Regions from separate parts of the Pseudonocardia sp. T1-2H genome, predicted to be linked through region 2. Evidence: riboswitches for the same ligand, from Rfam matches in the RefSeq annotation. Region 2 holds a riboswitch; the other holds the start of a gene.
What was found. Region 2 has a riboswitch for glycine ahead of gcvT (glycine cleavage system aminomethyltransferase GcvT). Riboswitches for the same ligand answer to the same signal wherever they lie in the genome.

Region 1: another riboswitch for glycine. It lies ahead of gcvP (aminomethyl-transferring glycine dehydrogenase); the one in region 2 lies ahead of gcvT (glycine cleavage system aminomethyltransferase GcvT).

The regions. Positions count from the first base shown of each region.
Region 1 covers NZ_JBBPCL010000001.1:3,093,812-3,109,539, reverse strand. Annotated here, with positions in the region: partial or broken gene WBK50_RS15435 (3-methyladenine DNA glycosylase) at 1-339, shown strand, start outside; gene gcvP (aminomethyl-transferring glycine dehydrogenase) at 377-3,253, opposite strand; glycine riboswitch at 3,426-3,528, opposite strand; gene WBK50_RS35150 (YiaA/YiaB family inner membrane protein) at 3,658-3,942, shown strand; gene WBK50_RS15425 (MerR family transcriptional regulator) at 3,845-4,423, opposite strand; gene WBK50_RS15420 (bifunctional nuclease family protein) at 4,633-5,109, opposite strand; gene garA (glycogen accumulation regulator GarA) at 5,255-5,707, opposite strand; partial or broken gene gcvH (glycine cleavage system protein GcvH) at 5,832-6,232, opposite strand; gene WBK50_RS15405 (CDP-alcohol phosphatidyltransferase family protein) at 6,242-6,865, opposite strand; gene WBK50_RS15400 (OsmC family protein) at 6,966-7,475, shown strand; gene WBK50_RS15395 (FAD-binding oxidoreductase) at 7,478-8,860, shown strand; gene WBK50_RS15390 (acetolactate synthase large subunit) at 8,857-10,452, shown strand; gene WBK50_RS15385 (MEDS domain-containing protein) at 10,613-11,515, shown strand; partial or broken gene WBK50_RS35145 (MEDS domain-containing protein) at 11,512-11,991, shown strand; gene WBK50_RS15380 (ATP-binding protein) at 12,056-12,478, shown strand; gene WBK50_RS15375 (AfsR/SARP family transcriptional regulator) at 12,734-13,540, shown strand; gene WBK50_RS15370 (ATP-binding protein) at 13,658-14,410, opposite strand; gene WBK50_RS15365 (DUF4235 domain-containing protein) at 14,540-14,959, shown strand; gene WBK50_RS15360 (enoyl-CoA hydratase/isomerase family protein) at 15,047-15,728, opposite strand, start outside.
Region 2 covers NZ_JBBPCL010000001.1:1,081,005-1,096,732, reverse strand. Annotated here, with positions in the region: gene WBK50_RS05560 (type III polyketide synthase) at 1-418, opposite strand, end outside; gene WBK50_RS05555 (methyltransferase domain-containing protein) at 448-1,170, opposite strand; gene WBK50_RS05550 (UbiA family prenyltransferase) at 1,197-2,033, shown strand; partial or broken gene WBK50_RS05545 (NAD(P)/FAD-dependent oxidoreductase) at 2,294-3,160, opposite strand; gene WBK50_RS05540 (L-dopachrome tautomerase-related protein) at 3,242-4,168, opposite strand; gene WBK50_RS05535 (histidine phosphatase family protein) at 4,452-5,192, shown strand; gene WBK50_RS05530 (NAD(P)H-hydrate dehydratase) at 5,170-6,438, shown strand; gene WBK50_RS05525 (acyl carrier protein) at 6,754-6,993, opposite strand; gene WBK50_RS05520 (STAS domain-containing protein) at 7,132-7,509, opposite strand; glycine riboswitch at 7,830-7,918, shown strand; glycine riboswitch at 7,919-8,014, shown strand; gene gcvT (glycine cleavage system aminomethyltransferase GcvT) at 8,072-9,172, shown strand; gene gcvH (glycine cleavage system protein GcvH) at 9,186-9,575, shown strand; gene glyA (serine hydroxymethyltransferase) at 9,572-10,864, shown strand; gene WBK50_RS05500 (PucR family transcriptional regulator) at 10,956-12,089, opposite strand; partial or broken gene WBK50_RS05495 (proline dehydrogenase family protein) at 12,201-13,126, shown strand; gene pruA (L-glutamate gamma-semialdehyde dehydrogenase) at 13,147-14,775, shown strand; gene WBK50_RS05485 (acyl-CoA dehydrogenase family protein) at 15,039-15,728, shown strand, end outside.

The DNA of each region.
Region 1 (15,728 bases), 2.0 Mb from region 2:
GTCGCGATGGAGCAGCCGGGCTGCCTGCACGCGACGATGGACCTCTACAAGTGGGCCTACAAGCTGCTGCCCGCCACCCCGTCGTCGCTGCTCGGGGACTGTTTCGCGCTCGCCGCGGAGGTTCGTGAGCTGGACATGCGCGCCAGCCCCTACGACCTCGCGGACCACGGCTACCGCCCGGTCGCGATCGAGACGCCCGCGGGCCGGGCGGAGTACGCGCGGACCCAGGCGGGATTCGCGGAACGCGCGGCCCCGCTCCGGGAGCGCCTGCTCGAACTCTGCGAGCACCTCACCGCGCCCACCCCCGAACGCACGAACGGCGCTCTCGTGCGGACCTAGCGCCCGAAAGTGCCGTTCGTGCGGGTCGGCGGCGGGATCAGTCGGAGTACGCCTCGATCGGCGGGCAGGAGCAGACGAGGTTGCGGTCCCCGTGTGCCTGGTCGATCCGGCGGACCGGCGGCCACACCTTGCGGTCGTGCACCCCGGGGACGGCCCCCGTCGGGTAGGCGGCGAGGTCCCGGGAGTACGGGCGGTCCCACTTGTCGACGAGGCACGCCGCGGTGTGCGGGGCGCCGCGCAGGGGGTTGTCGTCCACCGGCCACTCCCCCGCCTGGACCCGGCGGATCTCGTCCCGGATCCCGATCATCGCGTCGACGAAGCGGTCGATCTCCGCGAGGTCCTCGCTCTCGGTCGGCTCGACCATCAGCGTGCCGGCCACCGGGAACGACATCGTCGGCGCGTGCAGGCCGTAGTCCGCGAGCCGCTTCGCGACGTCGTCGACGGTCACGCCGGACTCCTTGGTGATCCCCCGCAGGTCCAGGATGCACTCGTGCGCGACGGCCCCGTCCCGGCCGGCGTACAGGACCGGGTAGTACTCGCCGAGGCGCTTCGCGACGTAGTTCGCGGCGGCCACCGCGGTCAGGGTCGCGCGGCGCAGGCCGTCGACGCCCATCATCCGGATGTACGCCCACGAGATCGGCAGCACGCCCGGGCTCCCGTGCGGCGCGGCGGACACCGCACCCACGAGCCCGCGGCCCGGCAGGAACGGCACCAGGTGCTCGGCGACGGCCACCGGGCCGACCCCGGGACCACCGCCGCCGTGCGGGATGCAGAACGTCTTGTGCAGGTTCAGGTGGCTGACGTCGCCGCCGAACGCCCCCGGCCGGGCGAGCCCGACCAGCGCGTTCAGGTTCGCGCCGTCGACGTAGACCTGTCCGCCCGCGGAGTGCACCGCGTCGCAGACGGCGCGGACCTCGGTCTCGTACACCCCGTGCGTCGACGGATAGGTGATCATCAGCGCGGCGAGCGCGTCCCGGTGCGCGTCGATCTTGGCGTGCAGGTCGTCGAGATCGACGTTCCCCTGCGCGTCGGTCCCGACCACCACGACCCGCATCCCGGCCATGACGGCGGACGCAGCGTTGGTCCCGTGCGCGCTGGACGGGATGAGGCAGACCGTCCGTTGGTCGTCGCCGCGGGAGCGGTGGTAGGCCGCGATCGCGAGCAGCCCGGCGAGCTCGCCCTGGCTGCCGGCGTTGGGCTGCACCGAGACCGCGGCGTACCCGGTCAGCTCCGCGAGCCAGCGCTCCAGCTGCGCGATGAGCTCGAGCGAGCCCTCGGTGTCCGCCTTCGGAGCGAACGGGTGCAGGTCCGCGAACTCGGGCCAGGTGATCGGCTCCATCTCCGCGGCGGCGTTGAGCTTCATCGTGCAGGAGCCCAGCGGGATCATGGTCCGGTCCAGCGCGAGGTCCGCGTCGGCGAGGCGGCGCAGCCAGCGCATCAGCGAGGTCTCGGAGCGGAACTCGTGGAACGTCGGGTGGGTCAGGTACCCGGACTCGCGGACCAGCGACGACGGCAGCGCGTCCACCGTGCCCGCGTCGAGCGCCGCGACGTCCGCGACGGTCACGCCGAACGCCTGCCACACCAAGGTCAGGTGCGCGACCGTGGTGACCTCGGAGCAGGAGACGCCCACCTCGTCGTCGGAGATCAGGCGCAGCGCGAGGCCGGCGTCGTGCGCGGCCGCCACGACATCCGCGGCGCGGCCGGGTACCGACGCGACGACGGTGTCGAAGAACCCGTCGTGCACGACGTCGACGCCGCCGTCCCGCAGGCCGCCGGCCAGCACCGACGCCATCCGGTGGGCCCGCAGCGCGATCCGCTTGAGCCCCTCCGGGCCGTGGTAGACGGCGTAGCAGGCCGCGACGACGGCGAGCAGCACCTGCGCGGTGCAGATGTTCGACGTCGCCTTCTCCCGGCGGATGTGCTGCTCCCGGGTCTGCAGGGCGAGCCGCAGCGCGGGGTTGCCGTCCGCGTCCCGGGAGACGCCGACGAGCCGGCCGGGCAGCTGGCGTGCGAACTGCTGCTGCACCGACAGGTAGCCCGCGTGCGGCCCGCCGAAGCCCAGCGGGACGCCGAAGCGCTGCGTGGTGCCGACGGCCGCGTCCGCGCCGAGCTCCCCGGGCGGGGTGAGCAGGGTGAGACCGAGCAGGTCCGCCGCGACGGCGACGAGCGCGCCCCTCGCGTGGGCCTCCTCGATCAACGCCCGCGGGTCCACGACCTGCCCGGAGGCGCCCGGGTAGGAGAGGAGCAGGCCGTAGAGCTCGCCCTCCGGCAGACCGCCGGAGAGGTCCGCGACCACCAGCTCGATCCCCAGCGGGACGGCGCGGGTGCGCAGGACCTCGATCGTCTGCGGCAGGGTGTCCGCGTCCACCACGAACCGCGGGCTCTTCGACTTCCCCGCCCGGCGCAGCAGGGTCATCGCCTCGGCGGCGGCCGTGGCCTCGTCGAGCAGGGAGGCGCCGGCGACGGGGAGCCCGGTGAGGTCCGCGACCATCGTCTGGAAGGCGAGCAGCGCCTCGAGCCGGCCCTGGCTGATCTCCGGCTGGTAGGGCGTGTAGGCCGTGTACCAGGCGGGGTTCTCCAGCACATGCCGCCGGATGACCGGCGGGGTGAGCGTCCCCGAGTAGCCGAGACCGATCATCGGGACGGTCACGGTGTTGCGGGCGGCGATCCCGCGGAGCTCGGCGAGCATGTCCGTCTCCGACGCCGGGGCGGGGATCGTCGTGGCGACGGCCTCGGTGTCCCGGATGCTGGGCGGGAGGGCACGGTCCGCCAGGTCCTCGAGGGATCCTGCGCCGATCGCGTCGAGCATGCGGGCGAGCTCGGCCGGGCGGGGCCCGATGTGCCGGTCGACGAACGGGGTGCTCTCCTCGAGCGCGAAGAGGGCCGGTGCGGACGGCGATACGGGGTCGGTCACAGGACGGCCTCCGGGGGCGGGACGGTGGGGCAGGACGACTACGGGCGTGCTGCCCTCCCCCTCTGTCGATCCCCGGATACCCGGGGGCCTGAGAGATTCACCCCGGCTGAGCAGGGCTTTCCCCGTCGGCGGAGGCCGGTCGCGGACGACCGGCATCGCTTTCCAGAGGCGTCTCGCCCACGCGGTCCGGGTGCCTGAGAGGTTCCGGGGAGGATTTGCTCCTTCGGCGCCCTGCTCCGGAGTGCTCCGGGCCGGGTCTCTCCCGCGCGGGATCGGCGACTACGGGATCAGCTTAACGGCAACTCCCGTAGTTCCACCGAGGATCACCGGGCGGATTCTCGACACAGTTCCGGGCATGACGAGCACAGGGCAGAGTTCCCGCGGCATCGTGTACCTGCCCGTGGGTGCGCGGTTTCCTGGGCATCGCGGTGCTGTACGTGACGACGTCCGCGTTCACGCCGGCGAAGTGCGTCCGCGACAAGCAGGAGAGCCTGACGGTGGTGAACCGTGTCGAGCAGGCGAGACTGGAGAAGCTGCCGGCCGAACACGACCCGTTCCGCAACGCGGACGCGATCGAGGGGCCGCGGTTCGTTACGAGATGGCGCGGCGGGCCCGGCGGCGGGAGAGCTCGTCCTCGGGCGTCTCGTCGACCGTGCCACCGTCCGCACGCTCGACCGGGAAGTCCTTGATCGAGCCGCTGATCTCGCGCATCGCGCCGGAGACCGCGATCCCGAAGACCCCCTGGCCGCCCTGCAGGAGGTCCACGACCTCCTCCGGCGAGGCGCACTCGTACACGGTGGTGCCGTCGCTGAAGAGCGTGATGCCGGCGAGATCTCTTATCCCGCGGCGCCGCAGGTGTTCCACGGCGACCCGGATGTTCTGCAGGGACACACCGGCGTCGAGCAGTCGCTTGACGACCTTCAGGACGAGGACGTCCTTGAAGGAGTAGAGCCGCTGGCTGCCGGAACCGGCCGCACCCCGGATGGAGGGCACGACGAGCCCGGTGCGGGCCCAGTAGTCCAACTGGCGGTAGGTGATGCCGACGACCTGACAGGCCGTGGGACCGCGGAACCCGACCAGCTGGTCCGGCATCCCGTCGAGCCCCTCACCGACCAGCGGGTCCGGGAAGAGCTCGCCCTGTCCGGGGGCGTCTGAGGACGACCCGTCCACGGCACTCCTTCCCCGGTCGCGGCGACCGGGGAAGGATCCCCGCGCCGACGACCACCGCCTCGATGATGTCTCCGCCGACGGTAAGCGGCCGCACGCCCAGGGTCAACGTGCCACGCCGCCACCGGTCCTGCTCCCCCGGCGTGTCGTCGATCAACACCTGATCGCCGCACCCCGGGGGTCCCGCGCTCCTTCGACGAGGGTCCGGGGACTCAGCCCGGCTGGGCTCCCCGGAAGTCCTCCGGGGACACGGAGTCGAGGAACTCGCGGAACTTCTCGACCTCGTCCTCCTGCTCGTCCGGGATCACCAGACCGGCCTCGGCCAGCACGCTCTCGTCCGCGTGGATCGGCACGCCGACCCGCAGGGCGAGCGCGACCGAGTCGCTCGGCCGGGCGGACACGGTGATGCCCCCGTCGAAGATCAGCTCGGCGTAGAAGGTGCCTTCCTGAAGGTCCGTGATCCGCACCTGTTCCAGCCGCCGGCCCAGCGCGCCGATCACGTCCTTGAGCAGGTCGTGCGTGAGCGGTCGGGCGGGCTTGACCCCCTGCTGCTCGAGGGCGATCGCAGTGGCCTCGACCGAACCGATCCAGATCGGCAGGTAGCGGTCACCGGACGTCTCCCGCAGCAGGAGGATGGGCTGGTTGGCGGGCAGTTCGACCCTGACTCCCACGACGCGCATCTCACTCATGCGCCCGCCTCCTCACCCCTGGTCGCAACATGGTCGACGCTACACGCGAGTCCTCGGGAACGCGCGCCTCCGGACGGGGCGTTCGGTGGCGTTCGTCCCCCGGTGCGCGACCGCCCTGGCCGGGCGTCCGCACCGTCGGAGGAGGTCAGCCCCCCGCGCCGGGTTCGCGCGGACCGGTGAGGAAGACCAGCCGGAACTTGCCGATCTGGACCTCGTCACCGTTCGCGAGGACGGCCGTGTCGACCGGCTCGCGGTTCACGTAGGTGCCGTTGAGGCTGCCGACGTCCACGACGACGAACTCGCCGGAGTCCCGGCGGAACTCCGCGTGCCGCCGGGAGACGGTCACGTCGTCGAGGAAGATGTCGCTGTCCGGGTGGCGGCCGGCGCTCGTCGTCGGGCGGTCCAGCAGGAACCGGGATCCGGCGTTCGGCCCGCGCTTGACCACGAGCAGCGCGGATCCCGGGGGCAGCGCGTCGACACCGGAGACCGGCGCTTCCTGGGCCGGTGGCTCGACGTCGGCCAGGAAGTCCGCCCGGAAGACCGACGTGGTCTCGGGGGAACGCTCCGGCGGGACGCCGGGCCCGTCGTTCGTGGTCACCTCGGGGTCTCCTCCTGCGATGGTCTGTCCCGGTCGGTTCGCCGGGATCGTGTCCGGCCGGCCACGTGGCGGCACCGCCGGACGATGTCGGACGAACCTATCGTGTCGCTCCTGACCCGGTGGGTCAGGACCCGCCGGTCAGCTGCCGGTAGGCGGCCGCGTCGAGAAGATCGGCGAGCGCGTCCGCCCCGTCGTCGAGCCTCAGCTCGACGATCCAGCCCGTGTCGTAGGCGCCCGTGTTGACGACTCGGGGTTCGCCTCGAGCGCGTCGTTCACAGCGACGACCTCACCGGCCACCGGCGCGTAGATGTCCGAGACCGACTTCGTGGACTCGACCTCGCCGATGGCCGCGCCCGCCGCGATCGTGTCCCCCACGGTGGGGAGCTGCACGAACACGACATCGCCGAGCTGGTCCTGGGCGTGATCGGTGATCCCGACCCGGACCACGCCGCCGCCCAGGTCCCGCACCCATTCGTGGGCGTCGGTGTACCTGAGGTCCTCGGGGACGGAAGTCTCGGCACTCACGCGGGCAGCCTAACGCGGCGTCCCCCGCCCGGTCCCGGCACCCGCGACGACCGGCCCTGCCCGCATCGCGAGCACGAACCGGCCCAGGTAGAGCAGTCCGGACCAGAGGTAGAGCGCCACGCCCCAGACCGCGAAGGCCGTACCGAGGGGCAGCGCGACGTGACCCCAGGCGTTGTCCGCCTGGCCGAGCAGCAGCAGCGGGAACGCGTAGAGCAGCAGGAACGTCGCGGCCTTGCCCAGGTAGGTCACCGGGAACGGGCCGTAGCCGTACCGGCGCAGCACCACGACGCACACCCCGAGCACCAGGTCCCGGCCGATCAGCACCGCCACCGCCCACCACGGCACGACGCCGCGGGCGCCGAGGGCGAGCAGCGCGGCGAGGATGTAGAGCCGGTCGACGGCGGGGTCCAGCAGCTCCCCCACCCGGCTGTACTGGTTCAGCAGCCGGGCGAGCTTGCCGTCCGCCCAGTCCGTCGCCCCGCCCACGGCGAGCACGACGATCGCCCACCCGTCCGCCTGCGGGCCGAGCAGCAGCCACAGGAACAGCGGCACGCCGGCGAGGCGCAGCACGCTGAGCAGGTTCGGGACGGTCAGGACGCGATCGGTCCGGTCCTGCTCGCCGGTCCCCGGGATTGCCACACGCCGAGCCTACCGAGGGGCACCCGGGCCGTCGGGGCGGGCGATCATCGGGCCCGGCTGGAGTTCCGCCCCCTCCCGGGGTCACGATGGGGCCATGGACGCCACGAAGCTCAAGGACGTGCAGGGCCCGTTGAAGCAGCGGTACCGCGAGGACCCGGCATCCGCGGTCGTGACCCTGAAGGCGGACGGCGAGCTCGACGGCACCGGCGTCGCCTGCCGCGTGCAGACCGCGACCGTGCTGGCCGAGGCCGGCCTGCACCCCGCCACGGGCGGCGACGGCACGCAGCTCTGCTCGGGCGACATGCTCCTGGAGGCGCTCGTCGCGTGCGCCGGGGTGACCCTGCGCGCGGTCGCGACGTCGATGGGGCTCGAGGTCTCCGGGACGGTGCACGCCGAGGGCGACCTGGACTTCCGCGGCACGCTCGGCGTGGACAAGCAGGCCCCGGTCGGCTTCCGGGACATCCGGCTGTCCTTCGCGCTGGACACCTCCGCCGACCAGGACCAGGTGGCGTCGCTGATCAAGCTCACCGAGCGCTACTGCGTCGTCCTGCAGACGATCAAGGGCAACCCGGCCACCGAGGTCAGCGTCTCCACCGGGGCCTGAGGATGCTCGCGGCCGCCCTGGCCGCCGTCGTCGGGGCCGCGCACGTCCTCACGGGGGACGACGCGCTGACGGACCACTCGCACGACGAGGCGTTGTCGATCACCTGGCGGCGCCCGTGCGCGGTCGTCCGCCCGGGTTCGACGGCGGAGGTCTCGGCGATCCTGCGGCTCGCGGCCGAGCACGGCGTGTCCGTCACCGCGCGGGGCAGCGGCACCGGCCTGTCCGGCGCCGCGGTCCCGGCCGAGGGCGCCCTGGTCGTCTCCTTCGCCCGGATGAACCGAGTACTGGAGATCGACACGGAGAACCACGTGGCCGTCGTCCAGCCCGGGGTGACCCTCGCCGAGCTGGACCGGGCCGCGGCCGCGCACGGGCTCACGTACCCGGTGCAGCCCGGCGAGAACGGCTCCAGCCTCGGTGGCAACGTCGCGACGAACGCGGGCGGCATGCGGGCGGTGCGCTACGGCGCGACCCGGCAGCAGGTCCTGGGGCTCGAGGCCGTCCTGCCGTCCGGCGAGGTGCTGCGCACCGGCGGCAAGCTCGCCAAGGCCAGCACCGGCTACGACCTCACCCAGCTGATCGTCGGGTCCGAGGGCACCCTCGCGCTCGTCACCGAGGCCACGTTGCGCCTCTACCCCCGGCTCCCCCACCAGGCCACCGTCCTGGCGCCGTTCCCCACGGTCGACGAGGTGGCGGCGGCGGTCCCGAAGGTCGTCGCGTCCGGGGTCGGGCCGCTGATCCTGGAGTACCTGGACACGGCCACGATGAACGCGATCACCCGGGCCGAGGACCTCGAGCTCGGGCTCCCCGACGGGGTCCGCGCGGGCTCGGACGCCTACCTCCTGGTGATGCTGGAGAACGGCGCGAAGGACCGGCTCGACACCGACGTCGAGCGGCTGGGCACGCTGCTCGCCGGCCTCGGCGCGACCGACGCCTACGTGCTGCCGGGGCCGGCCGCGCGCCGGCTCGTCGAGGCGCGGGAGCGCGCGTTCTGGACGGTGCGCGCGATGGGTGCCGCGGACATCGTCGACGTCGTCGTGCCCCGCGCCGCGATGCCCGAGTTCCTGCGGCGGGCCGGGGAGATCGCCGAGCGGTACGGCTCCCGGCTGGCGGGCTGCGGCCACGCCGGGGACGGGAACGTCCACCTGTCCGTCTTCGAGCCCGACGACGACACCCGTCACCGCCTGCTGGGCGAGGTCTTCCGGGCCGGGCGGGAGCTGGGCGGCCTGATCTCGGGTGAGCACGGCATCGGGCGGAGCAAGCGCCGCCACCACCGGGAGCTCACCGACCCGGTGACGCTCGCCCTGCTCGCGCGGGTGAAGGCGGCGTTCGACCCGCACGGCATCCTCAACCCCGAGATCTCCCCGTCCCCGGAGGACACGACATGAACGGCGCGGAAGCGCTCCTGCGCACACTCGTCGACGGCGGTGTGGACGTCTGCTTCGCCAACCCCGGCACGTCCGAGATGCATTTCGTCGCGGCCTTGGACGCGGTCCCGCAGATGCGCGGGGTGCTGACCCTGTTCGAGGGCGTGGCGACGGGCGCGGCGGACGGCTACGCCCGGATGGCCGGGAAGCCGGCGGCGACGCTGCTGCACCTCGGCCCGGGGCTCGGCAACGGCGTGGCGAACCTGCACAACGCCCGCCGCGCCGGCTCGCCGGTGGTGAACGTGGTCGGGGACCACGCGACGTTCCACAAGCCGCTGGACGCACCGCTGGAGTCGGACATCGACGCGGTCGCCGGGGCCGTCTCCGGCTGGGTGCGGCGCAGCGCGAGCCCGGCGGAGGTCGGACCGGACGCGGCGGACGCCGTCGCCGCGGCCGTCGGCGGCGGGATACAGGCGGCCGGGCAGGTTGCCACGCTGATCCTGCCGGCGGACGTCTCCTGGACCGAGGACGAGGGCTGCGCGCCCGCCGGGGTCACCCCGGGCACCCCGCTCGGCCGCGGCGCGCTGGACGCCGACGCGCTGGAGGCCGCGGCCAAGGCGCTGGGGTCGACGACCGGGGGCGAGCGCTGCACGATCCTGATCGGCGGCGACGCCACCCGCGAGGACGGCCTGCTGGCAGCGAGCCGGATCGCGGCCGCCACCGGCGCCCAGGTCCTGGTCGAGACCTTCCCCGCCCGGCACGAGCGCGGGGTGGGCCTGCCGGCCTTCGAGCGGCTCGCCTACGCCGTGCAGGGCGCGCTGCGCCAGCTCGCCGGCACCCGGCACCTGATCCTCGCCGGGGCCGCCGCGCCCGTCAGCTTCTTCGGCTACCCGGACACGCCGAGCGTGCTCTTCCCCGAGGGCTGCGAGGTGCACGAGGTGGCCCCGCACGGCGGACCCGGCGCGGCCGGGCTGCGGGCAATCGCGGACCTCGTCGCCGGGGACGCCGAACCGGTCCTCGCCGGGCCCGCCCGGCCCGGGCTGCCGAGCGGCGAGCTGACCGCGCAGTCCGTGGCGCAGGTGGTCGGGGCGCTGCTGCCGGAGCGGGCGATCGTCGTCGACGAGTCGGTGACGTCGGGTTTCGCGCTCCCCGCCATGACGGCCGGCGCGCCCCGGCACGACGTGCTGACCCTCACCGGCGGCGCCATCGGCTACGGCCTGCCTGCCGCGACGGGCGCCGCCGTCGCCTGCCCGGACCGGCCCGTCTGGTGCCTGGAGGCGGACGGGAGCGCGATGTACACGATCTCCGCACTGTGGACGCACGCCCGTGAGCAGCTGGACGTCACCACGATCGTCTTCAACAACGCCGCCTACGCGATCCTGCGCCTCGAGCTCGCGAACGTGGGCGCGACCGCCCCGGCGGCGGGTTCCCCGGCCCGGCGGCTGCTGGACCTCGGGGACCCGCGGCTGGACTTCGTCTCGATCGCGGCCGGCATGGGGGTTCCGGCGGTGCGGGTGACGACGGCCGAGGAGCTCGCGGACGCGCTGCGCCGGGCGGCCGCCGAGCCCGGTCCGCACCTGGTGGAGGCCCTCGTCCCGCCGCTGGCTCCCTGAGGCGGCCCGGCCCCGCCCGACCGCTGGTCTCACCACTCGGCGCGGCTGGTCGGCGTTTCGGCGCCGCCCACCCCCGCTGGGGGCGACGGGCCCCGCGGGGGGCGTCCTACAGTGCTTCGACGAGCAGTTGTCACGCAGCGCGAACGGCGGGGACGCACTGGTGGGAGCGACGGATGAACTGACATCCGCCGATCACGCGTGCGCGGTACCGGTCAGTGACGAGGAGCTCTGGGAGCTGACGGCGGCCTTCCTCGCCGCCGGCCTCGCCCGGGGCGAGAAGGTCTACTACTTCGACGACGGGACGTCGGACGCGGTCCTCGAACGCCTGCTGGACGACCGTGTCGCGGTGGCCGATCCGCTGCGCCGCGGCCAGCTCGAGATCGTCTCCTCGGACGTCACCCGCGGCGCCTTCCACGCCCCGCCGCCGGCCGTCCAGGAGCTGCTGAACAGCTACATCGACCTCTCCGAGCGGGACGGCTGGGCGGGGTTCCGGATGACGGGCCAGCTGAGCTACGGCGCGGCCCGCCCCGCCGGCATCCCGTTGAGCAGCTACGACGCCGTACTGGACGAGGTGGTGCGCAAGCGGGACTCGGCCCGCGCCCTGTGCCTCTACGACCGCACCCGGTACACCGACGATCAGATCGAGGAGATGCGCGCCGTGCATCGTGCGGAGGTCGCCGCGCCGGCCGCGTACGACGACGGTCTGCTGCGGATCACCCGGACCGGGCTGGGCCGGGCCCGGCTGGCCGGCGAGATCGACCACAGCAACCGCCCGATGATCACGACGCTGCTGCTCGGGGACCTGGACAAGGTCCTGCGCGCGCCGAACGCCCCGAACGACATCGTCCTCAACCTCGCGTCCCTGCGGTTCCTGGACGTGACGGCGGCGGTGAGCGTGGTGCAGGCGGCCGAGGGCTTCCCGGACACCCACCGGCTCGTCCTGACCGGGGTGCGGCCCCGGGTGCAGCGCGTGTTCGACCGCTGCGGCGCGGCGTTCGCGCGGCAGCTGTCCATCGAGGAGCTCCCGGAGCCAGGAGCGGCCGAGGAGGCGGACCCCGAGTGAAGGTCACCCCCCGCACCCCCGCGGGCCTCGCCCTGCGGCACGCCGTCGCCTTTTACGACACCACGGACGACCTCCTCGCCCAGGCCGTGCCGCTGGTCCGCGAGGCGCTCGACCGCGGGGAGCGGGTGGCGCTGGCCGCGCCGGGCCTCGTCGAGCAGGCGATCCGGGGCGACCTCGGGAGCGCCGAGCTCGTCTCGCTCGCGCCCGCGGTCCCTCCGGTGAGCTCGGTGTCGGGTGCCGCGGAGGGGTCCGGTCAGACCACCGCCGCCCTGCGCGGCCGCGAGCTGCGGATGCTGTGCCGGGACGGGCCGGCGGTCACCGTCGTCGCCGTGCACGACGAGCGGCTCGACGGCGCCGACGGCGGCTACTGGACCGAGCTGGACGCGGCGCTGAACGTGGCGGTCGCGGACCTGGACGTCACGATGGTCTGCTTCTACCCGTCGTACCCGCTGCACCTGGAGGTGCTGGAGGGCGCCCGGGCCAACCACGCGCTGCTCCTCGCCGGGGGTAGCCCGCGAGAACCCCGCGCACCGGTGTCCGGTGGAGGTCCTGCGGAGCCGTCCGGCGCAGTCGCCGGTCGTGCTGGGACCGCCCGACCTGCGGTTGACGTACAACTCCTGGCAGCTGCACGACGTGCGGGGCGCCGTCGAGACGGCGGTCGGGCTGGTCGGGTTCGAGCGGGCCCGGGGCGAGGACCTGGTGCTCGCGGTCAACGAGGTGGCCACCAACGCCGTCGAGCACGGGACGGCGGACGCGGAGCTGTGTCTGTGGGCCTCGCCGACGGAGCTGGTCTGCGAGGTGCACGACGGAGGCACGCTGCGTGAGCGGCTGCCCGGCCTCAAGGCGCCGCACCCCAAGGACCCGCGGGGCCGCGGGGTGTGGATCGCGCGGCAGCTGTGCGATCTGCTGCACGTCTGGCGGGACGCCTCGGGCACCCACGTGCGGATGCACGCGCGCCCCTGAGATATGATCGCTACGCACCGTCACTCGGATGGCCGTACCTGCGGCGTAGTGGTCGTGACCGCGGCGTGTAACTGTGACGAAACAGCCTCTTGGCAATTCCGGCGGGTCGGAGAACACTGTTCGACGGCCCAGGGCGTCAGGGGCGTGCCGAGCGGCCACCACATGATCCACCACGTGCCATCATTTACGGGGATACCCATGTTGTCAGACGGTCACCGTCGATCCTTCGCGACCCGATCCTGTCACCGCATCACGGTGCTCGGTTCGTTCACCCTCCACTCGGACGGCGCCACCGTGCCGCTCGGTGTGGATGCGCGTCGCGTCGTCGCCTACCTCGCCGTGCACCCGCGGCCCCAGTCGCGCGCGGGTCTCGCCGCGGACCTGTGGCCCGGGGTGCCCGCCGCCTCCGCGGCCCGGCTGCTCACCGAGGCCCTCGCCGCCGTGGACGTACCCGGCCTGCTCGAGGGCGCCGAGGACGAGTCCGCCGCGCTCTCGCTGAACGAGGACGTCGAGGTCGACCTCTCCGACTCCATGCTGCTCATCCGGGCCTTCGCCGGCGGCGGCCGCCTGGACGAGCGCCCCCACGTGGACCTGCTCAGCGAGGACATCCTGCCCTCGTGGACCTCCCCCTGGATCGCCGTCGAGCGCGAGCGTTTCCGCCAGCTCCGGCTCTCCGCCCTCGAGCAGCTCGTCGGCAAGCTCAGCGAGGCCGGCCTGCACGCCGACGCCGTCGAGATCGCCGAGCTCGCCGTCGCGCAGGCCCCCAGCCGCGACAGCGCCCGGCGCGCCCTGATCGAGGCCCACCTGGCCCAGGGGGACGTGGTCGCCGCGGTCGCCCAGTACGACGCCTACCAGGAGCTGCTGCGCTCCAGCATCGGCGGCCCGGTGCCGGCCGGCATGGACCACCTGTTCCCGCCGTCGGCCGCGCGGCCCGTGATGCGCGGCTTCCGTCGCCCGACCCAGCGTTCCGCCGTGATGCTGCCGCAGCTGCGCGCCGCCCGGCCCGCCGGTCAGGGCGGCGTCCGCCGCCTCGTCACCGGCGGTTCGGTCCCCGGTCGCTGACCACCCTCCTCCCGCGCGACGGCTCCGGAACCTGCGCAGGTTCCGGGGCCGTTCCGCATTTCGGAGCCCGTCGGCCCCGGCCGGTCGTCTCGGCGCTGCCGACTCGGCTCTGTCGGCTCAGCTCTCCGGCGAACGACCACGGCGGCGGGCCATGTACAGGGAGTCCGCGACACCGAAGACGGCCAGGACCGCCAGCACGACGCTGAACGCCGGGTAGCCGGCCAGGAACACCAGGACGGCCGCGGCCAGCAGGACGGGAACGGTGCCGGCGGAGACCCACGCCCGGACGCGGTGCGGACGACAGTCGTCGTGGGTGGGCCCGGCCATGTCCGACGCATACCCGGTCGAGCGGTTCGCGAACCGGCGCTCCTGCCCCGGGACAGCCCTACGCCGTACGGCGACCGGGATCTCGAACGACACCTCGGTGCCGCCGCCCGTCGGGGACACGTCCAGCCCGTCCGACAGCGTCCGGATCAACGAGAGCCCGCGGCCGCGCGGGCCCGCCTCCACCGGCGCCGGACGCCAGAACCCGTGGTCCAGTACCCGCACGACGACGGCGGCGCCGGGGCTCCCCCGGTCCCGCAGCTCCAGGTCGATCTCGACGGGCCCGGGCGGGCGGCCGCGGTAGGCGTGCTCGACGCCGTTGGCCGCCGCCTCCCCCACCGCGAGCTGCAGGTCCACCAGCTCGTCCGCGGTGAGGCCGACCTCGCCCGCCCAGTCCTCGATGAGGGCGCGCATCCGGGCGAGCTCCCGCGGGTTCGCCGTGTGGCGGAGCTCGAGGCGCGGGGTGCGCCGGAGGCCGGCACCGCCGGGGCCTCCGGTCGTGCCGCTGCGGGGGTGTCCGGCGGGGACCGGACGGTGCGACGTCACGGGGGCTCCCTCCTCCGTCCGGCAGCCGGGGTGCCTGCCGATGTGCTGCCCCGGGAATTCCCGCCGCCGACCACGTCGAACCCCGTCGACGGGGCGTGTGACCCGGCCGACCAGCGGGTAAGCGCGGGCATGACGATTGCGGACAAGGCCGGCGACATCGCGAACGCGCTCAACCGGAAGGCCGCGGAGCTGAAGGACCGGGCCGGCTCGAAGGTGGAGCCGGAGCACCGCCAGGAGACGATGGAGGCGACCGGCGAGGACCTCCCGGGCGCGCTCAGGCTCGCCTACAAGCCGGTCGGCGTGGTGTCCGGCCTGGTGGGCGGCCTGATCGCGGGGCAGGTCTTCGACCTGATCTGGAAGCGCCTGTCCAACGAGGACGAGACCCCGGAGCCGCTGTCCCCGAAGTACAGCACCCGCGAGGTACTCCTCGCGGCGACGCTGCAGGGCGCGATCTTCGGGCTCATCCGGACCGCGGTGAACCGGTACGGCATGAAGGTCTATCGGAAGGCGGTCTTCACGCCGATCCCCGCGTCGTCGGCGAAGCGCTGAGCGGGTGCTGAACGACTCCGCCCGTCGCGAGCGGGGCCGGGTGGTGGCCTCGCAGCAGGGCCGAGTCGTTCAGCGCCCTCCTGAGTCCTACTGGTGGAACCGCGGGATGCGCTTACCCACGAACGCGGCGAGCCCCTCGGCGCCCTCCGCGCCGGCGGCGCTGGCCGAGATCGCGGCGGCCTCGGCGTCCAGCTGGGTCCGCAGGTCCGCGGCCCAGCTGTCCGCGAGGAGCCGCTTGATCCGGCCGAGGGCGGCGGTCGGGCCCTGGGCGAGGCGGTGCGCGGTCCGCTCGGCCTCCGCCGCCAGCTCCGCGTCCTCGACCACCGACGCGGCGATGCCGGTGTCCAGCAGCGCGCCGGCCTCGAGCACCTGGTCCGTCAGCAGGATCTGCCGCGCCCGCCCGTACCCGACGATGCGGGGCAGCGTCCAGCTCATCGCGCCGTCCGGGGAGAACCCGATGCCCGGGTACGCCGGACGGAGCTTGGTCGAACGGCCCGCGACGACGATGTCGGTGGCCAGCACGACACTCATCCCGGCGCCCGCGGCCCAGCCCTGGACGCCGGCGACGCTGGGCACCGCGCAGCGCACGTAGGCCTCGAGGAACTCGTGGAAGGTGTCCGCGAGCTGCTTCACGTACGCGCCGCGGTCCTCCGCACCCTCGAAGGCCCGCACGTCCCCGCCGGTGCAGAAGCTGCCGCCGTCGTGGGCCAGCAGGATCGCGCCGACGCCCTGCTCCGCGGCCTGCTCGGCCGTCGCCAGCCCGCGCAGC
Region 2 (15,728 bases):
CATAGCAGCCCATGTGCCCGACCACCAGCCGTTGCAGGTCCGGGGCCATCCCCAGGTCCGCGGCGATCCGGATGTCCAGCCCGGGCGTCCCGTAACCGGTGCACGAGACGACGGCGAACTGCCCGATCTCCTCCGGCCGCAGCCCGGCGTCGGCCAGCGCGGCGCCGACCGCCTCCTTGCCCAGCGGCAGCGCCTCGACGGCATAGCGCCGCATCCGGCGCCCCGTCGACCAGCCGGACACGTCCTCGACCAGCGGGTTCACCGCCGCGTGCCGGCGGCGCACGCCCGCGCCGTGGAAGATCCGCCGGGCCGTGCGGTGGCCGGCGAGGTGCCCCGCGAAGCACCCGTCCCAGACGGCGGTCTGCTCCAGCGCGGGTCCGGGCAGGGCCGTGCCGAACCCGGTCACGGTCGCCCTCATGATCGGGTGGTCCCCATCGGCGCCCTCCTTCAACCCCGGGCCCCCGCCCGCCGGCCGACGCCCTGGAACAGCACCGCGGTGGTCGGCACCGGGACCATCCGGACGAGGTCGGCGCGCCCGGCCGCCCACCGGGCGAGATCGACGACCGACGGCCGGATGCCGCGGAGCTCCAGGACGACGCCGTGCCGGGCGCACTCGCGCCGCAGCACCGCCCGGTCGACGAAGAGCCGGGGATCGTGGATGCCCGGCGGCGGCCCACCGGGCAGCCGCTCCGCGACGGTGACGGCGACGACCCGGGCGAGCGCGGTGGCGGCGATCGTGTCGAGCACGAGGAGGCCACCGGGGCGGAGCAGCCGGCACGCCTCGGCGAGGACCGCGGGCAGGTCCGGCACGTGTTCCAGGATCTCCCCCGCAACGACGACGTCCGCGCACCCGTCGGCCAGCGGGACCCGGGCCACGTCCCCCCGCACCGCCGCGACGCCGTGCCGGCGGGCCTGGTCGAGCGCCGTCGCGGTGAGGTCGACGCCGACGTGCCGGTAGCCCTTCCCGGCGAGCCACGGGGCGAGCAGCCCGGCGCCGCACCCGAGGTCGACGAGGAGCCCGCGGCCCGGCCCCGCGGGAGGCACCAGGTCGGCGCGGGCGGCCGCGAGCCAGTGCAGCATCGCGAAACCGCCGCGCGGGTCCCACCACTCGTCGACGAGGTCGTCGTACTGGCCGGGATCGTTGCGGGCGCGCTCACGGACGTCGGCCACCTCCCGAGGGTGTCAGACTCGGGCCCATGCGGCGCTTCGGGACGACGACGATCGCGTTGCTGCGCTCGTGTCATCCGGAACCCACCGCGGCGGTCACGCTGATGGTCACCGCCCTCGCCGTGACCACCGGGCACACCGCGGGCCGCGTCGTCCTGATCGGGTCGGCCGTCCTGACCGGGCAGCTGTCGATCGGCTGGCTCAACGACGTCCTCGACGCCGAGCGGGACCGCACCGTCGGCCGCGCCGACAAGCCCGTCGTCGCCGGCGCCGTGTCCGCGCGCACCGTCGGTTTCGCGACGGCCGTCGCCGCGGCCGCGTGCGTCCCGTTGTCGCTGGCGTGCGGGGTGTGGGCCGGGGTGCTGCACCTCGTCGCCGTCGCCGCCGGCTGGGCCTACGACCTGGGGCTCAAGTCCACGCCGGTCTCCGTCCTGCCCTACATCGTGTGCTTCGGGCTGCTGCCGGCGTTCGTCGTGGTCGCGCTGCCGGGCTCCCCCGCGCCGCCGTGGTGGCTGCCGGTGGCCGGGGCGCTCGTCGGGGCCGGGGCGCACTTCGCGAACGTGCTGCCGGACCTGGAGGACGACGCGGCGACCGGTGTGCGCGGCCTGCCGCACCGGATCGGCGCGGCGGGGAGCCGGATCGCCGCGGCGGTCCTGCTGCTCGCGGCGACGGTCGTGCTGGCCCTGGCGGCGCCCGTCCCGGCCGTGGTCGCCGTGGCCGTGCCCGCCGTCGCGGCGGCGGTCCTCGCGGCGGGGTTCCGGGCCGGCCGCCGGCCGGGTTCCCGGGCGCCGTTCCGGGCCGTGCTGGTGGTCGCGGGCGTCGCCGTCGTGCTGCTCGTCGCGGTCGGGCCGGCCCTCGTGGGCTGACCCGGATCAGGGGCGCAGGCGCGCGAGGACCAGGGCGAGAGCGGCGGGGGCACGGTGCCGCGGGCCAGCCCGAGGTCGACGGCGGCGTCGAAGACGGACTGGTGGGCGCCGGCTGCGACGATCGCCGCGTCGAGGAACCGGGGACGGGCCATCAGCCGCGCCAGCACGCCGCTGTGCCGGTGGTGCCGGGCGAACGCGCGGTGCATGGCGCCGCGGTGGACCGCACCCGCCCCGGCCCCGGCCATCGCGGCCTGGCCGGCCAGCGCCCCGGACGCCACGGCGTCGTAGATCCCCTCGCCCGTCAACGGGTTGATCGTCCCGGCCGCGTCGCCGGCGAGCAGCACCCGGCCGTCCGGGTGGAAGCGCGGCCCGTTCGACATCGGCAGGTGGTGCCCCCGGACCGTGGACGGGTCCGGCTCCTGGCCGGGCAGCAACCGGCGCAGCGCGTCCAGGAACACCTGGCGGCTCTCGCTGCCGCGCCGGTCGAAGACCCCGTACCCGACGTTCGCCCCGCCGCCCGCGACCGGGAACGACCACGCGTACGCCGGGAACGGGCCCTGCGCGTACTCGATCGTCAGCGCCTCCCGGCCCGGATCGTGCGCGGTGTACCCGCGGATGGCGACCGCCGCCGCCGCCGGCGGTGGGACCGGGGCCCCGAGCAGCCGCCGCACGACCGAGTTGGCACCGTCGGCGCCGACCACGACCCGTGCGGCGACCTCGTCGTCGAGGACGACCCGGTCCGCGCGGACGTCCATCCGCCGGACCCGGTGGTGCTGCAGCTCCGCCCCCTTCTCCACCGCGGCCGCGGCCAGGGCGGCGTCGAACACGAGCCGCGGGATGACCCGGTTGGGCCGCGGGCACGCCCGGTCGACGACCCGGCCCGTGGGGGTGCGCAGCCGCAGCCTCGGTACGGGCGGCGCCAGGTCCTCGAGCCCCGGCACGCCGAGCGCGGCGAGCAGGTCGAAGACCGCGGCGGCCACGCCGTCCCCGCAGGTCTTGTCCCGCGGGAAGGTCGCCGCGTCGAGGAGCACCACGCGGGCGTCGGGCCGGAGCTGGAGGGCGCGCAGGGCGGCGGCCGAGCCCGCGGGCCCGGCGCCGACGACGGCGACGTCGTACAACGCGTCCATGTGATCCCCCGGTCGGCAGGGCGGTCCGTGCTGCCAGCGTGCCTCACGGCGCGCCGATCCGCGCGGCGTCGAGGCGCGCCGCTACTGGACGAGCCGGACCGGCCCGGCGTCGATCGGGGTCCTGAACAGCACGTACGGATAGCGGCGCTCGTCCTTGCCGCCGCGGTACCGCGCCTGCCGGTGGAGCTGGTTCGCCGTGACGTAGAGGTACCCCTCGGCGACGGAGAGGGTGTCCGGCCAGAGCAGGCGCGGATCGTGCGCGACGGTCTGCCAGCTCCCGTCCGGCAGGCGGCGGTGGACGGCGTCGTGCTCGCCGTCGGTGACGTAGATGCTGCCGTGGGAGTCGGTCTCCATGCCGTCGCCGGCGGCGCCCTTGTCGCCCTCGTCGCGCACCGTGGCCTCGACCGGGCCGTCGTCGAGGTCGCGGTCGCACAGCGCCTCCACGTCGACGCTCCACCAGCGCCGGCTCGCCAGGCAGCAGTAGTACAGGCGGCGGCCGTCCGCGGCGATCGCGATCCCGTCGGCGCCTATCGTGACCGACGAGCTCGAGCCGTCCGCGCCGCGTTCGAGGAAGTCCTGCCCCTCGACGATCATCCGCAGGTCCGGCGGTGTCTCCGCCTTCGTGGAGGGGTGGTCGTGCAGCCGCCGCCGACTGTGCCCGGCGGCCAGGTCCACGACGATGATCCCGTTGGCGCCCTGGTCGGAGGAGTCGGTGATGAACGCGGTCCCGGCCTCGCCGCGGCGCAGGTCGAACCGCACGTCGTTGAGGTAGGTGGTGGGCAGGACGACCTCGTCGGGGAACAGGATCGTCTGCGCGACCTCGTCGGTGGCCAGGTCGACCTCGACCAGTTTCGGCCCGCCGTACTCGACCGGCCGGAACATCGGGCTGCCGGTGTCGAGCAGCCACAGCCGGTCCCCCGGGTCGACGACGACGCTCTGCACCGACACGAGGGCGTACGGGTCGGCGTCGCCTTCGTTGTCGTTGAACCCCTGGTCCGGGTAGGGCACGACCTCGCCGTCCCGGAAGCTCGCCGACGGTGAAGCGGACGTCGTCGCCCCACTTCGGGTAGCAGAGGAAGACCCGCCCGGTGCGGGACACGCCGACCCCGGTCGGCATCGGGCCGCTCTCGAACAGGTGCACGACCTCCAGTTCGCCGACGGGCCCGTCGCGGACGATGGTCTCGCTGCTCATGCGGACGGGTTACCGCGCCGCCACCGTCGAAAACGCGGCCGGGCGCGGCGGTCGTGGTCCCTCCCGCATGAACGTCGACGAGGCTGGGTAGCCGCAGGCGTGTCCTTCCACGGTCCCGACGTCCTCTGGCTCGTCCGGCACGGGCAGAGCCGCGGCAACGTCGCCAACGACGAGGCCGCCGCCTCCGGTGCCGAGCTGCTCGACCTCGAGCGCGACGCCGACGTCGCGCTGTCCGAGCTCGGCGAGGAACAGGCGCGGGCGGTCGGGAAGTGGCTGGCCGGGCTGCCTCCGGAGGAGCGCCCGACGCTGGCCCTGACCTCGCCCTACCGCCGCGCCCACGACACGGCACGGCTCGCCCTGGACCAGCTGCCCGACGTCCCGCTGCGGATCGACGAGCGGCTGCGGGACCGCGAGCTCGGCATCCTGGACCTGCACACCTGGAAAGGGATCAAGGCCCGGTTCCCCGAGGAGGCCGCGCGGCGCAGGCACCTCGGCAAGTTCTACCACCGGCCTCCCGGCGGGGAGTCCTGGGCGGACGTCGCGCTGCGGCTGCGCACCCTGCTCACCGACCCGATGCTCGACCTCGACGGGCAGCGGGTGCTGTGCTTCACCCACGAGGCGCCGATCCACCTCATCCGCTACATCCTCGAGCAGCTGACCGAGCCCGAGCTGATCGACGCCCTGCGCGCCGCGCCGGTGGCCAACTGCTCGCTGACCCGGTTCGAACGCCCCACCCCGGCCGAACCGCTGCGCGCGGTCGACGTGGGGCGCACCGAGCCACTGCCCCAGCACCACGTCCCGACGACGAGGGAGTCCCGTGTCCGCTCCGACGAGGCCTGACGACCCCGCATCCGCCGTCACGGTCCTGACGCCCACGGTGCTGCGGCGGTGGGCCCTGCCCGAACCGGCCGGCGGGGCGAAGGCGAGCCGGGGCACCGCCCTCGTCGTCGGCGGCAGCCGGGGCACCCCGGGGGCCGTGCTGCTCGCCGGCGTGGCCGCGCTGCGGGCCGGGGCCGGGGTACTGCAGATCGGTGCGCCCGCCTCCACCGCCACCGCGCTCGGCGTGAGCGTCCCGGAGGCCCTCGCGATGCCCCTGCCCGAGACGGCGGCGGGCTGCGTCTCGTCCGCGTCGGTCGACGACCTGGAGGCGGTCCTCCCGGCGGCGGACGCGGTGCTGGTCGGCCCCGGCCTGTTCGACGGCGAGACGCCGATCCAGGACCTGGTCGAGGCGCTGCTGGAGCGGGTCGGTGCCGAGGCCGCCGTCGTCCTCGACGGGTACGCCCTGCGCGGGCTCCGCCGGGAGACCGTCGCGCCGCTGGCCGGGCGGCTCGTCCTCACCCCGAACTCGGACGAGGCCGCCGTCCTGCTCGCCGACGTCCCGGACGCACCGGACCTGGAGGAGGACCCGGCCGGGGCGGCGGCCGCGCTCGCCGGGCACCTCGACGCCGTCGTGACCCTGGGCGGGCGGGTCGCGGCCGCCGACGGCGGCCTCTGGATCGACGAAAGCGGGCACGCCGGGCTCGGGACGTCGGGTAGCGGCGACGTCCTCGCCGGGCTGGTCGTCGGCCTGCTGGCGCGAGGCGCCTCGCCCGCCCAGGCCGCGTGCTGGGCCACCCACGTGCACGCCACCGCCGGTGAGCGGCTGGGGGCCCGCATCTCGCACGTGGGGTTCCTCGCCCGGGAAGCTCCTCGACGAGGCGCCCCTCGTCCTCGCCGAGCTGATGCGGTGAGCGCCGGGGCGACCGTGCGCGTGCAGGGCTCCCGCCCGCGGGAATCCCGGCACGTCCGCGGAACCGACGACAGGGGGAGCACCATGTCCACACGAGTCACGACCCAGGCGGCGGTCACCACCGCCCTCGCGGACGTCGACTTCCCGGCGGACAAGGACGCGCTGCTCGCGACGGCCGAGCACAACGGCGCCGACGAGGCCACCATCCGCGCCTTGCGCGGCGTCCCGCCCGTCGAGTACCGGTCCCTCGGGGAGGTGCTCTCGTCCGTCGAGATCAATGCCCCCGACCCGTCGGAGCGGCCGGCGCCGCCGGTCAACCCGATCGAGCAGGAGCTCGGCGAGAACCGGGGCAGCTGACGCCCGATCCGGTGGTGCGGCCGGCCGAATGATCGCCACGCGGCGCGGGTACCCGGGGGACATGCACGACGTGGACCGCAACGACGACGTCCGGGCCGAGGACCGGCCCCGGCAGGACCGCCCCCGGAGCCCGAGCGGCCGGACGAGCAGGGCGAGGACGCCGCGGAACGGGCCGCCCGGGACCTGGCCATCGCGAACAACTGCTCGCCGCCGCGGCCCGGTGACCCCGACTTCTAGCGGGAGCGCGAGGCCCGCCGTGGACGGGGACGGCCGGGCGGCCCGGCCGTCCCCGTCCACGGTTCAGGCCCTCGACGATCAGGCCTTGCCTCCGGTGTCCTCCTTCGGCTCCAGCTTGCGCAGGAACTCGTGGCACCGTGCGGCCCGGTCGGAGTCCTCCTTCATGACCTGCTCGAAGAAGGAGGCGACGTCCTCGTACCCGCCGTTGCGGGCGTCCCGGACGTACTGGCCGTAGTCGTGGCCGGCCTTGAGGGAGTGGTACTGGACGGACACGAGGTCGTAGATCACGTCGCTGAAGCCCGTCTCACCTGTGGCCACGGGTCATCACCTCGTCGGTCGTGGGTTCCGGACGAGGGCGGCTACCCGCCGCGGGCGCGACGAACCGCCGTCGCCGGCTCGTCCTACCCGGATGGCCGAGTCACGGGGTCTCCACCACCGGTGCGTCGCCCCCCGGGGCTACGGCCGGAGATCGCCCACGCGTTCCGGCAGCACGGCGTCGAGCAGACGCTCGGCGTTCAGCAGGACGAGGACCCGGCGGACGTGGGGGCTGACCTCGACCAGGACGAGCCCTCCGTGCAGGCGCCGGCACCGTCGTTCGAGGTCGTCGAGCACGCGGAGGGCCTGCACCCCGAAGAAGTCCACGTAGGTCAGGTCGAGCGCGAGGTGGCGGGCACCGTCGGCCAGCAGCCCGTCCAGGGTCGCGACCAGAGCCGGCGCACTGGCGAGGTCGATGTCACCGGTCAGGTCCAGGCCGGTCCAGCCCGCGGACCGCCACACCACGACCCACAGGCCACGGCAGTCGACGACGTCCGGGACGTCACGGATCTCGTTCATCGAACTCCTGCCGCTCCCGTGGACGATTCGATGCGTCTCGGCGGCCGATGGGCCGGAACAGTGGAGGCGCATCCGGGCGGAACGCCCGCACGCCGTACTGGCGGGGCTGTGTTCCCAACCTCGGCGGCGAGAGTACGCACCGCAGCGGGATGCCGCCACCTCCCCGTGCCGGGCGACAGCGCTGCCGCTGCGCGGGGGACCCTGCCGTCCCCGCGGGCCGGTTCCTGAGAAGCCCGCCACGCCGCACTCCCGTGCCGGGCCGAACCCCGGTACGGTTCGCCCAGATCACGACCGCAGGCCCCACAACTGCATACGCCGCTCGAATCCCAGCGGGAGATCTGGTTCGTTCCAGAGCCGTAGGAGCAATCCTCCCCGGAAAACTCTCAGGCCGCCGTACCGCTGGGGCGAGGCAACTCTGGAAAGCGTCCGCCCTCGGGTGGACCACCGACGGGGCAAGCGGGAACGATCCGCGGAATCTCTCAGGTCCCATGACAGAGCGGGGAGACGCCGCACCATCGTCGCCCGCCCGTCCACCGTCGTTCCGCCACCCCGGAGAGCGCGTATGCCCCCCGTAGAGACCCCACTCGCCGCCGAACACGCCGCCCTCGGGGCGTCGTTCACGGACTTCGCCGGCTGGCGGATGCCCGTCCGCTACAGCAGCGACCTCGCCGAGCACCACGCCGTCCGCAAGGCCGCCGGGCTCTTCGACCTCTCCCACATGGGCGAGGTCGAGTTCACCGGGCCGCAGGCGGCCGCCGCGCTGGACCACGCCCTGGCCGGGGCGCTGTCGAAGGTGAAGGTCGGGCGGGCCAAGTACTCGCTGCTCTGCGCCCCGGACGGCGGCGTGCTCGACGACCTCGTCGTCTACCGGCTGGGCGAGGAGCACTTCCTCGTGGTCGTCAACGCCGCCAACGCCGCGCAGGACGCGGCCGAGCTGATCCGCCGCGCCCGGGGCTTCGACGTCGCGGTCGTCGACCGGTCCGCGGAGACGGCGCTGATCGCGGTGCAGGGACCGGCGTCGCCGGAGATCCTGCGCGCGCTCGCCGACCCCGCCGCCGCCGAGGTCGTCGACACCGTGAAGTACTACGCGGCCGAGCCCGCGACGATCGCCGGGATCGACGTCCTGCTCGCGCGCACCGGCTACACCGGCGAGGACGGCTTCGAGCTCTACGTGCCGAACGCGTCGGCGCCCGCCCTCTGGCGCGCGCTGCTGGAGGCGGGTGCGCCGCACGGCCTCGTGCCCGCCGGGCTCGCCTGCCGGGACACGCTGCGCCTCGAGGCCGGGATGGCCCTCTACGGTCACGAGCTCACCACCGCGACGGACCCGTTCGCCGCAGGCCTGCGCCGGATCGTCGCGCTGGACAAGGACTTCGTGGGCCGCGACGCGCTCGCCGCACTGGCCGCGAAGGAGCCGGCGCGCACGCTCGTCGGGCTCACCGGGACCGGCCGCCGGGCCGGCCGGGCGGGCTCCGCCGTGCTCGGCCCGGACGGCTCCGCCGTCGGCGAGGTGACGTCCGGGGTGCTCTCGCCGACCCTCGGCGTCCCGATCGCCCTGGCCTACGTCGACGCCGCGCTCACCGAGCCCGGCACCGAGCTCGCGGTCGACGTCCGCGGGCGCAGCCAGCCCTACACCGTCGCTCCCCTCCCCTTCTACCGCCGCTGACCCGGAGGCCCCCGTGAACCTTCCCGCCGACCTCTCCTACACCACCGACCACGAGTGGATCGCGATCGCACCCGGCGCCGGAACACCCGCCGGCGAGGTCCGGATCGGGCTCTCCGCCGTCGCCGTCGAGGCCCTCGGCGAGATCGTGTTCGTCGAGCTCCCCGAGCCGGGCACCGAGCTGACCGCCGGCGAGCCCTGCGGCGAGGTCGAGTCCACCAAGTCCGTGTCCGAGCTCTTCAGTCCGGCCACCGGCACGGTTGTCACCGTGAACACAGCACTCGCCGACAACCCCGCTCTCGTGGGCGAGGACCCTTACGGTGAGGGTTGGCTGTTCACCGCCACCGTGTCCGAGCTCGGTGCGGTCCTGGACGCCGCCGAGTACCGCGCGAAGAACGAGGGATGAGTATGTCCGTACTTGACACGTCGCTGGGCGATTTCGACCCGGAGGTCGCCGAGCTGATCGGGCGCGAGCTCGCCCGCCAGCAGGACGGCCTCGAGATGATCGCGTCGGAGAACCACGCGCCGCTCGCGGTCATGCAGGCCCAGGGCTCCGTGCTCACCAACAAGTACGCCGAGGGCTACCCGGGGCGCCGCTACTACGGCGGCTGCGAGTTCGTCGACGAGATCGAGAAGCTGGCCATCGAGCGGATCAAGGCGCTGTTCGGGGCCGGGTTCGCGAACGTCCAGCCGCACTCGGGCGCGCAGGCCAACGCCGCGGCCATGCAGGCGCTGATCAAGCCGGGCGACACGATCCTGGGCCTGTCGCTGGCTCACGGCGGGCACCTCACGCACGGCATGAAGATCAATTTCTCCGGCCTGCTCTACAACGTGGCCGCCTACGAGGTCTCCAAGGAGGACCTGCGGGTGGACATGGACGAGGTCGAGCGCCTCGCCAAGGAGCACCGCCCGCAGCTGATCATCGCCGGTTGGTCCGCCTACAGCCGGCAGCTGGACTTCGCCCGCTTCCGCGAGATCGCGGACGAGGTCGGCGCCTACCTGATGGTGGACATGGCCCACTTCGCCGGCCTGGTCGCCGCGGGTCTGCACCCCTCGCCCGTGCCGCACGCGCACGTCACGACGTCGACGACGCACAAGACCCTCGGCGGCCCGCGCGGCGGCATCATCCTGACCAACGACGCCGCGCTCGCCAAGAAGATCAACTCTGCGGTCTTCCCGGGCCAGCAGGGCGGGCCGCTCGAACACGTCATCGCCGCGAAGGCCGCCGCCTTCAAGATGGCCGCGCAGCCGGAGTTCGCCGAGCGCCAGCAGCGCACGATCGAGGGTTCGAAGATCCTCGCCGCGCGCCTGGTGCGGGAGGACCTGGCCGCGGCCGGGATCAAGGTCCTCACCGGGGGCACGGACGTGCACCTGGTCCTGGTCGACCTGGCCGGCGCCGCGCTGGACGGGAAGCAGGCCGAGGACCGGCTCGCCTTCGTCGACATCACGGTCAACCGCAACGCGGTCCCCTTCGACCCGCGCCCGCCGATGGTCACCTCGGGCCTGCGGATCGGCACGGCCGCGCTGGCCACCCGTGGGTTCACCACCGAGGGGTTCACCGACGTCGCGGACATCATCGCCCGCACCCTGCTGCTGCCCGAGGGCGTCACCGCGGACGACCCGTCGATCGTCGCGCTCCGGGACGAGGTGCGGACGCTCGCGAAGCGGCACCCGCTCTACCCCGGCCTGGCGTAGGGCACACGTCGCTCCGCTCGCGTTCCGGCGGCGCCGCTCGCGTCCGGACGCGAGCGGACGGGCGGGAACGCGAGCGGAGGCCGGTTCAGCCTCACCGGACCAGCGGTGACAGCGTCACCGCCAGGTGCAGCCGCAACCGGTCCCGCCCGTCCCCCAGCTCCAGGCCGGTGAGCTGCTCGATCCGCCGGAGCCGGTAGTAGAGCGTCTGCCGGTGGATCCGCAGCTCCGCCGCGGCGCGCTGGACGTTCCCGGCGTGGTCCAGGAACGCCGCGGCGGTGGCGACCAGGTCGGGATGGTCGAACAGCGGCTCGACCGCGGCGTCGAGCACCCCGTCCCGCAGGGCCGGGCGCGGTCCGCAGGCGAGCAGCCGGTGTACGCCGAGCTCGTCCCACCCGGCGACCGCGCGCAGCCGCGGCACCGCGTGCGCCACCCGCGCGGCGAGCCGGGCCTCCCGGACGCTTCCGCGGACCTGCGCCAGGTCCGGGCGGGCGGCCCCGACCCCCGCGACGAGCCGCGGATGGTCCTCGGCGTCGAGCCGGTGGGCATAGAGCTCCCACGCCGTCCGGGCCACGTCCCGCGCCTGCGCCGCCGGGACGAGCAGGAGGACATGCTCGTCGACGAGCGCGGCGACGACCGAGCGCGGCACCCGCCAGAGGTTGAGCGGCGGCGGGGTCGCCTCGGGCAGGTCGACCTCGAGGGTCACCGCGCACACCGGGGTGTCCCGGCCGATCGCGCCCAGCCGGTCGATCTCGGCGGCCGCCGCCTCCACGGTGTCCGGGTCCCCGGCCAGCAGCTCCCCGACCTGCGCGTCGAGATTTTCCCTGGTCCGGGCCTGCTGCGCCATGATCGTGCCTGCCCGGGCCGCACGCGGCATCGCGCGCTCGAGGCTCGCGTCGTCCAGGCGGTGCCGCTCGTCGAGCAGCCAGAGGTAGCCGTAGGTGACGCCGTTCCAGCGCGCCGGGAGGCACACGCGGGCGACGACGGCGAGTCCCGCGTCCGCGGGCGTGCGGACGGGCCGCTCGCTCGTCGCGATCCCGAACCGCTCGAACCATTCCTGGACCCGGGCGGACGAGCGGCGCTGCAGGATCGAGCGCTGCCGCACGGCGTCCACCTCACCGGCGTGCGACCCGAAGGCGACGAGGTTGAAGTGCCGGTCCTCCAGGATCGCGGGCGTGCCGAGGAGCCGGGACACGTCGTCGACGACGTCCTGCAGCTCCGGGGTCATCACCCGCCCTTCATACAGCTGTACGAAGAACCGCCGCAATCGTGGAGCTGCTGTCCATGGGCTCGAGGTCGCCGGACTCCTACCGTTCTCCCATCGGATTCTGGAGGTCGCATGTTCGGCTCCACGCTCCTCGCCGTCTCCCGGCGTCCGCACGTGCGGCACCTGGTCACGACGGCCCCCGTGACCCGACGACTGGTCGACCGGTTCGTCGCCGGGGACGACCTCGCCTCCGCCCTCGCCGCCACCACCGAGCTGGCCGCGAAGGGCCTGTCGGTCACCCTCGACCACCTGGGCGAGGACACCCTCGACGCCGCGCAGGCCGCGGCCTGCCGGGACGCCTACGTCGACCTGCTCGACGGCCTGGCGTCCCGCGGGCTCGCCGGCTCGGCCGAGGTGTCGATCAAGCTCTCCGCGCTGGGCCGGGCGCTCCCCGGGACGGCACGGCGATCGCCCGGGACAACGTCGCCGCGATCTGCGCCGCCGCGGCCCGCGCGGGCACCACCGCGACCATCGACATGGAGGACCACACGGGCGTGGACTCCACCCTCGCCGTCGTGACCGAGCTGCGCGCGGAGTACCCCTGGCTGGGCGCCGTGCTGCAGTCCGCGCTGCGCCGCACCGAGTCCGACTGCGCGGACCTCGCCCGGCCGGGATCGCGGGTACGCCTGGTCAAGGGCGCCTACGCGGAGCCCGCGTCCGTCGCGTTCTCCGCGAAGGCCGACGTGGACGAGTCCTACGTGCGGTGCCTGGGCGTGCTCCTCGCCGGACCCGGGTACCCGATGGTCGCCACGCACGACGCCGCGATGATCGACGCCGCCCGCGCGCTCGTCGCCGAGCACGGCCGCACGCCCGACGACCACGAGTTCCAGATGCTCTACGGCATCCGCGTCGCCGAGCAGGAGCGGATCGCCGCGTCGGGATCGCAGATGCGCGTGTACCTGCCCTACGGCGCGGACTGGTACGGCTACTTCATGCGGCGCCTCGCCGAGCGCCCCGCCAACCTGGCGTTCTTCGCCCGGTCCCTGCTCTCCCGCTGACACCCGAGGAGGTCTTCTCGATGGATGCCGTCACCACCGTTCCGGAGCCGGCGAACGAGCCGGTCCGCACCTACGCCCCCGGCACCGCCGAGCGGGAGTCGCTGCAGAACAAGGTCGCCGAGCTGCGCGGCGCCGGGATCGAGCTGACCCAGACCATCGCCGGACACCGCCGGATGGCCGGTGGCGAGCGCTTCGACGTCGTCGAGCCGCACCTGCACTCGTCGGTCCTCGGGACGTCGGCGAACGCCACCGACGCGGACGTCGCCGACTCGGTCCGCGCCGCCCGGGACGCCGCCCGGGACTGGGCCGCCCTCCCCTTCGACGAGCGCGCCGCGATCTTCCTGCGCGCCGCGGACCTGCTCGCCGGGCCGTGGCGTGACACGCTCAACGCCGCGACGATGCTGGGGCAGTCGAAGTCCGTGCAGCAGGCCGAGATCGACGCCGCCTGCGAGCTGATCGACTTCCTGCGCTTCAACGTCCACTACGCCCGCCGGGTGCTCGCCGAGCAGCCGCGTTCGGTCCCCGGCGAGTGGAACCGGATGGACTACCGCCCGCTCGACGGCTTCGTCGTCGCCATCGCACCGTTCAACTTCACGGCCATCGCCGGGAACCTGCCGACCGTGCCCGCGCTGATGGGCAACACGGTCGTCTGGAAGCCGACGCCCACCCAGCAGTTCGCCGCACACTTCACGATGCGCCTGCTCGAGGCGGCCGGCCTGCCGCCCGGCGTGATCAACATGGTGACCGGCGACGGCCTCGCGGTCTCCCGCGTCGCGCTCACCGACCCGGGCTTCGCGGGCCTGCACTTCACCGGCTCGGCCGCCACGTTCAAGACCCTCTGGCGGAGGATCGGGGAGAACCTGGACCGCTACCGCAGCTACCCGCGGATCGTCGGCGAGACGGGCGGCAAGGACTTCATCGTCGTCCATCCCTCCGCCGACCCGGCCCCGCTGACCACGGCGTTCGTCCGCGGCGCGTTCGAGTACCAGGGCCAGAAGTGCTCGGCCGCCTCGCGCGCGTACGTGCCGCGGAGCCTCTGGCGCGGCGGCCTGCGGGACGAGCTCGCCGAGGTCACGCGCTCGCTGCGGTACGGCGACGTCGCGGACTTCGCGAACTTCGGCGGCGCCGTGATCGACGCCCGCGCGTTCGACCGGCACCGCGCCGCCCTGGACCGCGCCAAGAACACGGACAGCCTGGAGGTCCTCGTCGGCGGGGGCTGCGACGACAGCGTGGGCTGGTTCGTCGACCCGACGGTCCTGGTCGGCACGGACCCGCTCGACGAGGCGTTCACGACCGAGTACTTCGGCCCGATCCTCGCGGTGCACGTCTACGACGACGATGCGTGGCCGGAGACGCTCGACCTCGTCGACTCGACCAGCCCGTACGCCCTGACCGGCGCGGTCTTCGCGACCGACCGCGCCGCGGTGGAGGACGCGCACCGGGCGCTGCGGCACGCCGCCGGCAACTTCTACGTCAACGACCGCCCGACGGGGTCGATCGTCTCCCGCCAGCCCTTCGGCGGCAGCCGGGCCTCGGGCACCAACGACAAGGCCGGCTCGATGCTCAACGTCCAGCGCTGGACGAGCCCGCGCGCGATCAAGGAGACCATGGTGCCGCCGATCGGGCACACGTACCCGCACATGGGCTGACGCTCTTCTCACCGCGCTGGTCCGGCGGGCCGGCGGAACGCCTGCTCGGCCCGAGACCCTCTTGATCGCCGTGCGCGACCCCTCGCCGGCCGACCGTGGCCGGTCCCGGGTCGCGAGCGGTGAGCACGGATCGCCGTGGCGCCGAACTCGGTGACCACGGCGACGGCGCGCCCTCGGTGAACACGGCGACGGCCCGCGCCGAAGGGGCAGGCCGTCCTCCGAAGCTGTGCAACCTGAACCGGCTCACCGCAACGGTGACGTCGATGCTTTCCAGAATCTTGGTGGACATGATCCGGGGGCACCGCCCCGGCCCGGGGGCTCTGGACCCCACCGCCCGGACATCTCCGGTGGCGGGCTTCCCGTCCCGCGGTGAAGATCGAGGGAGGCCGGCTCGGCCCGCAGCTCGGCGCACCGCTCGACCAGGAGATGTCCCTGTTCATGGAACCGGCCCCGTTCGCGCTCCTCGACCCGTCCGCGCCGCCCCCGTCCGGGGTACCGCCCCCGAACGGCTCGCCGGCCTCCTCCGGGAGGGCGGGCTGGACCTACCCCGCCCCGGCCACGGTGCGACCGCCGCGCGGTGGGCGACACTCGCCCGCTGGGGCCGCTCCGACCTCCCTCTGGCCCGGCTCGCCGAGGGCCACGCGGACGCCGTCGCGATCCTCGACGACGCGGGCGGCACCCCCGAGCCCGGCATGCTCTACGGCGTGTGGGCCGCGCGGTCCGGGGGCACCGGCGGCGAGCTCACCGGCGGAGCCGGTGCCTGGAAGCTGCGGGGCACGGTGCGTTTCTGCTCCGGCGCGCACGACCTCGACCGGGCCCTGGTCGTCGCGTCCGGCCCGTCGGGCATGCGGCTGGTCGACGTGCGCCTCGACGACCCGGGCATTCGTCGGATCGACGACTCCTGGAACACGGCCGGGATGCGCGCCAGCGACACCCTGGACGTCGAGTTCCAC